DNA from 4 places in the Phytobacter diazotrophicus genome. Region 1 is predicted to be linked to each of the others. Evidence: predicted binding sites of a transcription regulator. Region 1 holds the regulator's gene; each other region holds the start of a gene.
What was found. Region 1 encodes Fur, which represses iron uptake genes when iron is present. Its sites were predicted from a motif close to ATAATAATGAGAACNACTATCAA; they were not measured.

Region 1 (3,210 bases):
TGAAAAGACAAACTGATTAAAAACCCGGCGACCGGTTGCCTGAAAGCGCCCGGTCGTTGGCGTGTCCGCATCGCTGATGTATGATGGCGCGCTAATCAGCCCGGGCTATGACCCGATTGCTTGTACTTCCCGTAGTATTCTTAAATCATGGCTAAAGAACAAACGGACCGCACGACATTAGATCTGTTCGCGAATGAACGTCGCCCGGGACGTCCTAAAACCAATCCGCTCTCTCGCGACGAGCAATTGCGCATCAATAAGCGCAATCAGCTTAAACGCGACAAGGTTCGTGGGCTTAAACGCGTCGAATTAAAACTCAACGCCGAGGCTGTCGACGCGCTAAACGCGCTGGCGGATGCGCGGGAAATGAGCCGGAGCGAATTGATTGAAGAGATGTTACTGGCTCAGCTTAACGCGCTGAACGACCAGGAAATCCTCTGAATTATCGCAAAAATTCACTTTCATGTTGCACAGAGTGCAGTCTTGCGTGATTGCAGTTTCCGCGTGCTTCTCTGATCTGCTATGATTGCCCTTATCCGTGGGCCAATCGCCACCACCATATCATTAAGTTTCAAGAGGTTATTTTACTCATGGCAATCACAGGCATTTTTTTCGGCAGCGATACCGGTAATACCGAAAACATCGCAAAGATGATCCAGGCTCAACTTGGTAAAGATGTTGCCGATGTGCATGACATTGCTAAAAGCAGCAAAGAGGATCTGGAAGGTTACGACATCCTGCTGCTTGGCATTCCGACCTGGTATTATGGTGAAGCACAGTGTGACTGGGATGACTTTTTCCCGACGCTGGAAGATATCGATTTTAACGGCAAACTGGTTGCTCTGTTTGGCTGTGGCGATCAGGAAGACTACGCAGAGTACTTCTGTGACGCGCTGGGCACCATTCGCGACATTATTGAACCGCGCGGCGCAACTATCGTAGGCCACTGGCCGACCGAAGGTTACCATTTTGAAGCGTCAAAAGGTCTGGCAGACGACAACCACTTCGTTGGCCTTGCCATTGACGAAGACCGTCAGCCTGAACTGACCGCTGGCCGCGTCGACAAATGGGTAAAACAGATTTCTGAAGAACTTCACCTGAACGACATCCTCAATGCCTGATGATGTTTGGCGCAACCTGCTGGTTGCGCCGGATTAATAGATAAAAGCGATGGAAATAATTGCTACAATTTTTTAACTTTTTTCTCCAGCGCTGTACAATGGCCCCTGATTAAAACGGCTAGCCCAAAGGACTTTGTAGACGCTACCACGTTTTATAAGCTTACTTTACTTGAGGACTTGCAGTTTTCATTCAGGCATGGCAGTTCTATAATGAGACGCATTATCCCAGGTGCATTCCTTGTAGCTTCCCGACGGGAAGTGAATCGTTTAGCAACAGGACAGATTCCGCATGACTGACAACAATACCGCATTAAAGAAGGCCGGCCTGAAAGTCACGCTTCCTCGGTTAAAAATCCTGGAAGTGCTTCAGGAGCCGGAGAACCATCATGTCAGTGCGGAAGATCTATATAAGCGCCTGATCGACATGGGCGAAGAGATTGGGCTGGCCACGGTGTACCGTGTACTTAACCAGTTCGACGATGCCGGGATTGTGACCCGCCATAATTTTGAAGGCGGTAAATCCGTCTTCGAACTGACGCAGCAGCATCACCACGACCACTTAATTTGCCTGGATTGCGGCAAAGTGATCGAGTTCAGCGATGACTCTATTGAAGCGCGTCAGCGTGAAATCGCATCTAAGCATGGTATTCGTCTGACGAACCACAGTCTCTACCTGTATGGCCACTGCGCCGAAGGTGACTGCCGTACTGATGAAAACGCGCACGAAGCGGCTGATAAATAATCACCCGCATCGTTATAAAGCCAACCTCCGGGTTGGCTTTTTTATTTTCTGCTTTCACCACACGAAAAAGCCCGCCGAAGCGGGCCCTTTCAGACGGTTAATTTACCGTGTTATGGTGGCGTATCTCCTGCCAGATCTGGTCACAGCGGGATTTTACCGCCTGCCCGTTTCCGGTATGCGTCGCTTCAAGACACTGCTGATAATCCAGGGTGCGCACGCTCTCCTCCTGCGCAAATTGCTGGTGCGCTTTCTCTTTGCGCAGGACATCCAGCACACTTCTGCACGCCGCTGTTTTTTCCGGAGAACCTTCTGCCGTAGTAATACAGGCGCTATAAGCCTCTTTTAATCGCGCATCTTCCTTTGGTGCCTGCGGCTGTTGCACACAGGCGGCAAGCCCCAGCGTCATCAGGGCTAGCAATATCGGTTTCGTCATCATGGCATTCCCTCGCATTAGAAAATATTCAGGGGCGCAATGACGATAAACTTCACGTCACGTTCGTCCTGGAAGATGTTGTTATATCCACCGCCCCAACTCGGGATATTGGAATGGTTATCATATTGGGTGAAATGCAGCTTGAATAAGGTGCCTTTTGCCATCCCTTCCTGCACCGTGTAAAGCAGGTCAAGGCTGTACGCCGACTCTTTGATGGAATTTCCCGCATCGTAATATTTATCGCCAGAGGAGACATTGGACGGTTTGGCATCCCAGCCATATACATACGATGCACCGACCGCCCACCCCGGCAGGTTCCAGCCTTTCAGGTCATACATAGCGCCAGCAAAGACGGATTTCTCATTATGGGCGTTAAAGTCGGAGCGGTTATCCCACCAGATATCCAGGCGACCGTTGGAAGATCCATACTGCGGCGTCATACGTGAGTTGAAATAGCCCTGACGGCCATCAGCTTTGACCCAGGTCCCTTCCAGGCGTAAATCCACAGGGCCGATCGTATAGCCAAAAGTGAGTGCCTGTAGCCACGCGGTGCCGTCATAAATATCATTAATGGTGTTGTTATCGGCCTTGTCGCGCGAGCCATAGAACTGATAACTGGTGGAAAGCGGATTACCCGCGACGTCAAACTTATAGCTGGCTTTGGCAAAATATTGATCAACATAGCCCTGTGCCTGGCCAAACGCGGCTTCGAGGATCAGATCGTTTTTAAAGTCGTACGATGCGCCCAGAGAGTGGACATAATCAATTTTGCTCACGCCATCGTTCTGGTAGAAATTATCCGTTTCGTTATACCACGGCGCTTTGTATTCATTGGCCCACATGTATGAGAAGCTCAGCGCACCGCGATCATCGAAATCCAGTTTTGCACCGGCTTCTGCCCCCTGGTAGGTGCC
Region 2 (3,210 bases), 2.5 Mb from region 1:
CAGATACACTCTGATTTTAATGTTGTCCTGAAGTGAGCGTACGGTAGCCTCACCGCATGGTGAGTGTAGTATGGGATAAAACTGAACGGGTGCACGTACGCAGCGTGGCGCGGCGTCTCTGTATGAGCGATAAAATCTGCGTCATTTCAGGTGTCCCCGTGAGGTTGTGAAGAAAATTCGCGCAATCATGTCATCATTTTTTCGCAGGTGCAACCAACGAAGCGAAGACCAAATGCAACATAATGCAATTGCCTTTTCAGTCATTTCCATAAGTGATTATATTCAAAAGCTAAATACAGTTATTACCCGCATTAATCGGGCATAATAATGTGCTTCGTTGCGTCATACTATGCAGTTGTGTTCGCAAAACCTCTGGAGAAAAAACGTGTTAACAGGACCTTATATCAACGCCGCCGCCGTTTTGCTGGGGGGAACGATTGGTGCACTGCTGAGCCACCGTTTACCGGAGCGGGTTCGCTCCTCAATGCCCTCGATCTTTGGTCTTGCCTCGCTGGGCATCGGCATTTTGCTGGTGATTAAATGCGTCAATCTGCCCGTTATGGTGCTTGCAACCCTGGTTGGCACCTTGATAGGTGAACTCTGTTATGTGGAGCGCGGTATCAGCGGCGCGGTGAACGGTTTACGTAAATTAGTGCAAAAGCGCCGTTCAGCAAGCCATGCGCTGGATGCTCACGAATCGTTTATCCAAAGCCTGGTGGCGATTATCATTTTGTTTTGCGCCAGTGGTACCGGGATTTTCGGCGCCATGCGTGAGGGGATGACCGGTGACCCAAGCCTGCTGATTGCCAAAGCATTTCTCGATTTTTTCACGGCGGTGATATTCGCGACTTCGTTAGGTTTTGCCGTCGCGTTCATCTCCGTACCGATGCTTATTATTCAACTGACGCTCGCTACCTGCGCCACGCTTATTTTACCTTTGACCACACCCGCGATGATGGGTGATTTCACTGCCGTAGGCGGCGTGCTATTGCTGGCTACGGGCCTAAGGATTTGTGGAATTAAGATGTTTGCGGTGGCGAATATGCTGCCTGCACTGGCACTTGCGATGCCGCTCTCTGCCCTGTGGACCACTTTTTTTGCCTGAGTTCGCGTGCATCATCAGCAAAGTGGTGATAGATTGTGCAGTCTGCAACGATTTGAAGAAATTTCGTTGACGAGGCGAGGCGGATCGGGTTTAATGCGCCCCGTTGCCCGGATAGCTCAGTCGGTAGAGCAGGGGATTGAAAATCCCCGTGTCCTTGGTTCGATTCCGAGTCCGGGCACCACTTATTCAGAGAACCCAGCCTATGGCTGGGTTTTTGCTTTTCTGCAACCGGACTCTCCATCGAACTCCGTTCGATTATTCGCCGCAAGCGGCTCACCCCTTCGGGGCCAGCGCGACACGCGCGCTGTTCAACGCCTCCGGCGTTAGTCCGGGTCCGGGCACCACTTATTCAGAGAACCCAGCCTATGGCTGGGTTTTTGCTTTTGGTTTCCCCTTCTCCTTCAGGCAGAAAATCGGTGTGAGGGGGAGTATCCCCCCTTGAACTCTAAAGACCCGCCAACATCCCATTCCCGCACCATAAACCACATAAAAATCATGCCATTAGAGAAATATTTTTTAACATAAACTGTTTACATGGTAACGATAATTCATATCATCTTGATAATCACTATCACCACTGAGGTGATGCGCTTGCGGCACGGGAGAATCAACGCCGCCGTACCTTTGGATTAATCAGGATTACCACAATAATGAAACCTCGTTACTTTTGGACGTTAAGTCCTTGTTTACTGATGATGTTAAATGCTAATGCCGCAGCTGAAGGTCAAAAAGAAGAGACACTGGTGGTGGCCGCCAGCCGTGCGAATCACAGCATTACCGACATGGCGCAGACCACCTGGGTCATTGAACAGGCAGAAATTGAACAGCAGGTTCAGGGCGGTAAAGAGTTTAAAGAGGTGCTGGCGCAGTTGATTCCCGGTATGGATGTCAGCAGCCAGGGACGCACCAACTACGGTATGAATATGCGTGGTCGTTCGATGATGGTGATGGTCGACGGGGTACGTTTAAACTCCTCGCGCAGCGACAGCCGCCAGTTGGATTCAATCGATCCATTTAATATCGCCCGTATTGAAGTTATCTCCGGCGCAACCTCCCTCTATGGCGGCGGCAGTACCGGTGGTTTGATCAATATCGTGACTAAAAAAGGCCAGCCGGAAACAGAAGTCGAGTTTCAGACTGGCATGAAGACGGGCTTTAACAGCCATAACGATAATGACGAAAACGTCGCGGCGGCGGTCAGCGGCGGCAACGACAATGCATCCGGACGCCTGTCGGTGGCGTATCAGCGCTTTGGCGGTTGGTATGATGGCAAAGGCAACGAGGTCAATATTGATAACACCCAGACCGGCCTGCAGTACTCAGACCGCCTGGATGTCATGGGTACCGGTACGCTGAATATCGACGCTCATCAGCAGTTGCAGCTCACCACTCAGTATTACAAAAGTGAATCCGACGGTAAGCACGGCCTGTACCTCGGCGAGAACTTCTCGGCGGTAACCGGTTCTGGCAATGCGTATAACAAAAACAACCTCGACTCCGACCGCATTCCGGGCACCGAGCGCCACCTGATCAACCTGCAATATTCCAACACCGATTTCTGGGGCCAGGACCTGCTCGCACAGATTTACTACCGTGATGAAAGCCTGACGTTCTACCCCTTCCCTACCCTCTCCGGCGGCCGGGTGACCAGTATTGGCGCATCGCAGCAAAAGACCGATTTCTACGGCGGCAAGCTGACCATCAACAGCAAGCCATTGGAGGATTTAACCCTGACATGGGGCGTGGATGCCGAACATGAAACTTTCGACGCCAACCAGCAATTTTTCGACCTTAACAAAGCGGCGGCCAGCGGTGGCATGAAGCTGGACAACGCCTGGAACGTCGGGCGTTATCCGGGTTACAGCATCACCAACCTCGCCCCTTTCCTGCAAAGTAGCTACGACATCTCCGCTATCACCCTGAGCGGCGGCGTGCGCTATCAATACACAGAAAACCGGGTCGATGACTTTATTGGTTACGCGCAGCAGCAGGCGATTGCCACAGGCAGAGCCACCTCAGCAGACGCGGTGCCGGGCGGGAAAACCGATTACAACAACCTGCTGTTTAACGCAGGCATTCTGGGCCATCTGACGGATCGCCAGCAG
Region 3 (3,210 bases), 100 kb from region 1:
CTTACTGTACAGAATGTAGTTCGGGTTGGTCTGGTACAGGCTCGGCGCTTTATACGCACGGGCGATCCCCATTTTCAGGGTAAAGTCATCACCCAGACCTTGAGACAGGTTCAGCGACGGGCTCCAGTTGTTGCCGACCACTGTATGGTGATCGAAACGCAGACCGGGCGTCAGCATGGTGGTGTCGGTCACTTCCATATTATCTTCGGCGAAGACAGAGAAGATTTCCGCGCTGGAGTAAGGGCTACGGCCCGTGCTGGCGAAACCGGAAATCGGACCGCCCTGCAGCGCCTGGGTGTTGGATGCCATATCCTTCATCCGCTGCTGGTTCCATTCGGTACCGACGGTCAGGTTCTGGTTGATCAGCAGGTCAAACGGCACGCTCACTTCGCTGTGCAGCATCACGTCTGCCAGATCGATATCTGAGAAATGGTTACTGTTGAACAGGCCTTCCAGCCCGCCCGCCAGCCCTTCGCCGAGACGCGAGTTGCGGGTGTGCTCATACTGTGCCCAGTTATTGGTGGTCACACCGTTATCCCAGCCGCCCGTCCAGTTGATGGAATAGTTCTGGCGATAGAGGCGGTTGGTCTCCTTGCCGTAGTTTTCCTTCACGTAGTTGTTGGTGCTGCTGTCGTTGTTGGTGTTCTGGGTGTCGCCCGCGTAGAGGTTCCCCTGGCGGCTGTAACCGGCCTGGAACTCCAGCGCTTGTCGCGGCGCGAAATCCCAACGCACGACGCCGTTTATATCTTTGTTCTCCACCCCTTCACGCCCTGCGGCCATAGTGTTGGAGTAGATACCGGTACGTTCAGACTGGTGATCCTGGTTAATGTCCCAGGCATCGGCCTGCGTTTTATTCAGGTTACCGTACAGACGGAAGCTGAAATCGCCGCCCAGCGGGCCGCTCAGGCTAAAGTCGGTACGTTTAGTCGCGCCTTCATCTTTGTGCTCCGGTGCGTTGAAATAACTGTTCCACGAACCGTGCCATGCCTGATCGGTCGATTTTTTGGTGATGATATTCACCACCCCCCCCGCAGCACCATTGCCATAACGCGCAGCGGCCGGGCCACGAATAACCTCAATACGTTCAATCATGTCGGCCGGTACCCAACTGGTATCGCCACGAGTATCACGCTCACCGCGCCAACCCTGACGAACAGAGTTACGGCTGGTGACCGGTTTTCCGTCGACCAGGATAAGGGTGTTTTCCGGCCCCATCCCACGGATATCAATCTGGCGGTTGTTACCACGTTGACCGCTGGTAGAGTTACCCGTCAGGTTAACGCCGGGCATGGTGCGGATGATTTCGGAAACGTCACGTGCGGGTGGGTTTTTGCGGATCTCATCAGCGGTAATGGTTGATACCCCTGGCGCCTGCAGATTTTGCTGCGCGGCGGTAACCACAATGGTGTCATCATTACTGGCTGTCTCGTTGGTCGTCGTCTCTGCCGCGAAAGCGGGTAAAGCCACGCCGTAAATTCCCAGATTGACCAATAAGGTCAGGGAACGCATTTTGTTTTTCATTGTTTTTCCTGCTTTTCTTGCCGTATTCCCGCGCGATCCATCCCCAGACGGGTAAGAAACACGGCACGCCATTGCCATTCATTTGCGAAGGGGGCTCATCCTGAGAAAATCCGCAAAAGATGGCATTGTGATTATGAAAGACGCGCTCGCCAAAGCGCGACAATACGCTATTGCAAATGAAAATAGTTATCAATAATATTATCAATAATTGTTAATCTGCAAGCAAAAATTTCCACAGTGAATGTGAGGTTATGGCGTTGGCATTGATAGCGGGAAGCGAGGCCTGGTGGAAGGCAAAAACGGGGCCAGAATGGTGTCTGGAAAGTGATGGAAATTATCAGGTTACCTTCTGGTGGCGCGACCCGGCGGGTACCGAAAACACCTCCAGCACTACCCATGTCTGGATCTATATCACTGGCGTCACTGACCACCATCAGCAGGCGACGCCGCAGTCGCTGGCGCGCATTCCCGGAACGGATGTCTGGTGCTGGCAAACGCAACTGGAAGCAGGGTGGCGCGGAAGCTATTGCCTGATCCCCTCCGATCGCGCTGACGACTTCTCGCCGCAGGTGTTTGCCCAATTGCAGCCGGATCGTATGGCACTGCGCGAAGGCTGGCGCAAACTGCTGCCACGCGCGATTGCCGATCCGCTTAACCCGCATTGCTGGCGTGGCGGGCGAGGCCATCCCGTATCGCCGTTGGCGATGCCCGGTGCTCCGCATCAGCCCGGTTGGGATCGGCCTGATGCCGTATACAGCCCGGCGACGGTGATGAGCTGGCATAGCCAACGCCTGAATAACCATCGCCGCGTGTGGGTTTACGCCACCGGCGATGACCCGAGCGCTGAGCGCCCGCTGGCGATACTGCTCGACGGTCAGTTTTGGGCCGAAAGCATGCCTGTCTGGCCCGCGTTGGCAGCCCTTACCGAACAGGGTTTATTGCCGCCTGCCGTCTATCTGCTCATCGATGTAATTGATACCACCCACCGCAGCCAGGAGTTGCCCTGTAATCCCGATTTCTGGCTGGCGATTCAGCAGGAATTATTACCGCAAGTGCAGGCGATAACTCCCTTTAGCGATGACGCTGGCCGCACGGTGGTGGCCGGGCAGAGTTTTGGCGGTTTGTCAGCGCTCTATGCCGCCTTGCACTGGCCGCAGCGTTTTGGCTGCGTGCTGAGTCAGTCGGGCTCCTTTTGGTGGCCAACGCGCGACGGCCAGCAGGATGGCCTGCTTATCGAACAACTCAAACGCGGCGAACTCTCAGCTCACGGGCTGCGTATTGTGCTGGAAGCCGGGGTACGCGAGCCGATTATTTTCCGGGCTAATCAGGCCCTTTATACCCAATTACAACACACACAGCAGACGGTTTTCTGGCGTCAGGTTGACGGCGGACATGATGCGCTTTGCTGGCGCGGCGGGCTGACCGCAGGGCTGATGACCCTCTGGCAACCTTTGACACGCGCGGCGCAATAAGCGCAATTACGACAGGAGCCTGGTATGGAATGCAGCAATCCCTTCGATAATCAGCAAGGGCAATTTTTTATTCTGCAAAACGCGCAGCAGCAGTTCAGCCTGTGGCCACAGCAGTGCGCGCTTCCGCAAGGCTGGCGCGTGGTATGCCAGCCCGCCTCGCAGGAGGTGTGTAACGCCTGGCTCAACGCCAACTGGCAGAGTTTAACCCCGGCGCATC
Region 4 (3,210 bases), 470 kb from region 1:
GCGCATACAGCGATTTCGCTTTTTCGATATCGCCCGCTTTCACCGCATCGGTAAAGGCTTTTGTCCCTTTGACCAGTTCGGCTGTCTCGGCCGTCACGTAGGCTTTATAGTCGGTGATAGCAGTGCCAAGGCTCAGCAGCGCTTCGCTTTTTGCCGCATCCGCCGTCGCCTGGCCTTTAACGATGAGTTTGCCTTTCGGGTTGGTAAGCAGGCCGCAGGTCATGTCATATTCACCCGGCTGCAGGTTAGCGGTCAGCTTCTGGCTAAAGCCCGGCGCAATGTTTTCGCGCTCTTCAACCACCAGCACCCCTTTGAGGATTTCCCACTCCAGCGCCTTCTGACTCTGGTTGACGATGAGGAACTGCGTTTTACCCGCGTTTACCGTCAGATTCATCGGCTCACACTGCTTGTCCGTGACGGTCACTTTTACCTGAGGGACATCCGCTGCATGGGCAGCAAACGCGCAAGAAAGCAGCGTTGCGATCCCTGCCTGTAACGCACTACGACGAAAATGAATTGCCATGACCCCTTCCCTTCTTAAAGTATGTTGTAACTATAATTCACCCGGTACAGCGATTATTGTGCAGCTCTGGAAGGCTGCGAGCCTGAGCGCGATGGCATGACATACAGCACCAGCGCAGGAATTAAGTAGAGGAACCAGACGCCAACTTCGCTGACGCTCGGTGTCTCCTGATAGCCGAAAATACCTTCCAGCAGCGTGCCCGTCAGGGAGTGCGTAGTCAGCACGTTACTCAGATCGAACGCCACATCCTGGAAGTGGTTCCACAGTCCGGCCTCATGAAAGGCGCGAATCGCCCCTGCCGCCAGACCTGCCGCAACCAGCAAAATAAACAGGCTGGTCCATTTGAAGAACGCACCAAGGTTCAGACGAATGCCGCCCCAGTAGAGCAGGAAGCCGAGTACCACGGCAGTAACCAGCCCAAGCACCGCGCCCACAGGCGGCCAGATCCCCACATCTTGCTGGAAGGCCGCCAGCAGAAAGAAGACCGATTCCAGCCCTTCGCGCGCCACGGCGAAGAAGACCATCATGATCAGCGCCCAGCCATGGTTGTTTCGGCTGGCGAGGGCGTTATCTACCGCCTGCTCCAGTTGCACTTTGACGTTGCGGGAGACTTTGCGCATCCAGAAGACCATCCATGTCAGGATCACCACGGCAATCACCGCGACAATACCTTCAAACAGCTCCTGCTCTTTCTGCGGGAACTCACCGGTGGTTTCGTTAATGATGATGCCGAGCGCCAGACATAGCGCCGCGGCGAGGAATACGCCTATCCACATCACGCCAATCCAGCGTCCGCGCTGAGTGCGCTTAAGGTAACTGGCAATCAAACTTACGATCAGTGCCGCTTCGAGGCCTTCACGTAACATAATGAGAAATGGAACAAACATGCGGACGCCTCTGCTGTCATCAATGGTCAATTGCTGAAAAGAAAAGTAAATTTCTTTGATAGTGATTATCATTACGGAAAAAAGAAACTCAAGCGAAAATTAATCTGAATAATGAAAGGATGTAACCGGATAGCTGGCTAAGGCTAATCGAAACGGCTGTTATGCAGAATCAGAAGGTATATGGCAAAAAGTTAGCTTACAAATCATTAACTTTTTGTTTACTGAGTATACGGGCTGTGGCTAAATGAGCGCCCCAATTACCTGCACAATTTTCGACATGATCAACTTCCTACATTTTCTGCTGGCGCTGGTCGTCATTCTGGCTCTGGCATGGCTCACCAGCTTTGACCGCCGCAAAGTTCGCGTGCGCTTTATTCTGCAATTAGTGGTTATTGAACTGGCGCTGGCATGGTTCTTTTTGCATGCGCAAAGCGGACAGACGCTTATTAAATATGTCTCTGGCTTTTTTGAAACACTGCTCAAATTTGCAGGTGAAGGCACCGGTTTTGTCTTTGGCGGGATGAGTGAAAAAGGGCTGGCGTTTATTTTCCTCGGCGTTCTGTGCCCTATCGTTTTTATTTCCGCGCTGATCGGTATTTTGCAGCACTGGCGTATTCTGCCGATTTTTATTCGCCTTATCGGCACACTGCTGTCAAAACTCAACGGCATGGGCAAGCTGGAGTCGTTTAACGCAGTCAGCTCGCTGATCCTTGGCCAGTCGGAAAACTTCATTGCCTACAAAGGGATTCTGGCCGACCTGTCCTCACGTCGTCTGTTCACTATGGCCGCAACCGCGATGTCGACGGTATCGCTGTCGATTGTCGGCGCCTATATGACGATGCTGGATGCAAAATATGTGGTGGCGGCGTTAATCCTTAATATGTTCAGCACCTTTATTATCCTGTCAGTCATTAACCCGACGCGCCCGGAAGCCGAACCGGAAATTAAGCTGGAAAAACTCCACGAATCACAAAGTTTCTTTGAGATGCTGGGGGAATATATTCTGGCCGGTTTCAAAGTGGCGATGATTATCCTGGCCATGCTGATTGGTTTTATTGCCCTGATTAGCGCGGTCAATGCTCTCTTCTCTGCCCTGTTTGGCATCAGCTTCCAGCAAATTCTTGGTTATGTGTTCTATCCGCTGGCGTGGCTGGTCGGCATTCCGCTTTCGGATGCCCTGCATGCGGGCAGCATTATGGCGACCAAACTGGTGGCTAACGAGTTTGTGGCGATGATCGAACTGCAGAAAGTTGCCGCTGAAATGACGCCGCGCGGGCTTGGGATCCTCTCCGTCTTCCTGGTGTCGTTCGCCAACTTCGCCTCAATCGGCATCGTGGCGGGCGCCATTAAAGGGCTTAACGAGCAGCAGGGGAATGTCGTGTCACGCTTCGGTTTGCGCCTGGTCTATGGTGCAACGCTGGTAAGCCTGCTTTCCGCCGCTTTTGCAGGCGTTGTACTTTAATCCTCACGGCGGGCTTCACGCCCGCCGTTTTTTTATCAGAACTGTACGCAAACCGGTTGATCTACGCGCATCACAGACTCCTGACCGAAACGGGTTTTGTAGAGCGTGCGCAGCGTTTCGATATTGCTTTCACTTCCGGCATCTTTCCCGTGGATCAGCATTAACGCTTTGCTCGCTTCCTTCGCCACTTTGCCGTCGTTACCCAGCCATTGTCCGCGCGCGTCAAACACCGTCAGGCCATCACGAAAGCGCGGCGTCACGTCCGTATCGACAAACTGCTGCCACTCCTGTGCGGTGACATCTTTCCCTGCCGGGCGGCTTAAGCCGAAATAGAGCGT

Region 2: the regulator Fur is predicted to act here: its motif matches at 1,640-1,662, upstream of ACS0RQ_RS04105 (TonB-dependent siderophore receptor).
Region 3: the regulator Fur is predicted to act here: its motif matches at 1,698-1,720, upstream of fes (enterochelin esterase).
Region 4: the regulator Fur is predicted to act here: its motif matches at 1,466-1,488, upstream of efeU (iron uptake transporter permease EfeU).

The regions. Positions count from the first base shown of each region.
Region 1 covers NZ_CM125428.1:4,006,177-4,009,386, forward strand. Annotated here, with positions in the region: gene ybfF (esterase) at 1-16, shown strand, start outside; gene ybfE (LexA regulated protein) at 148-441, shown strand; gene fldA (flavodoxin FldA) at 591-1,121, shown strand; gene fur (ferric iron uptake transcriptional regulator) at 1,411-1,863, shown strand; gene chiQ (ChiQ/YbfN family lipoprotein) at 1,961-2,296, opposite strand; gene chiP (chitoporin ChiP) at 2,314-3,210, opposite strand, start outside.
Region 2 covers NZ_CM125428.1:846,053-849,262, reverse strand. Annotated here, with positions in the region: gene ACS0RQ_RS04115 (DUF554 domain-containing protein) at 386-1,105, shown strand; tRNA gene ACS0RQ_RS04110 (tRNA-Phe) at 1,211-1,286, shown strand; gene ACS0RQ_RS04105 (TonB-dependent siderophore receptor) at 1,756-3,210, shown strand, end outside.
Region 3 covers NZ_CM125428.1:4,109,450-4,112,659, reverse strand. Annotated here, with positions in the region: gene ACS0RQ_RS20085 (TonB-dependent siderophore receptor) at 1-1,521, opposite strand, end outside; gene fes (enterochelin esterase) at 1,773-2,993, shown strand; gene ACS0RQ_RS20075 (MbtH family protein) at 3,018-3,210, shown strand, end outside.
Region 4 covers NZ_CM125428.1:3,532,224-3,535,433, forward strand. Annotated here, with positions in the region: gene efeO (iron uptake system protein EfeO) at 1-523, opposite strand, end outside; gene efeU (iron uptake transporter permease EfeU) at 577-1,410, opposite strand; gene ACS0RQ_RS17215 (NupC/NupG family nucleoside CNT transporter) at 1,688-2,872, shown strand; gene ACS0RQ_RS17220 (DUF3574 domain-containing protein) at 2,908-3,210, opposite strand, start outside.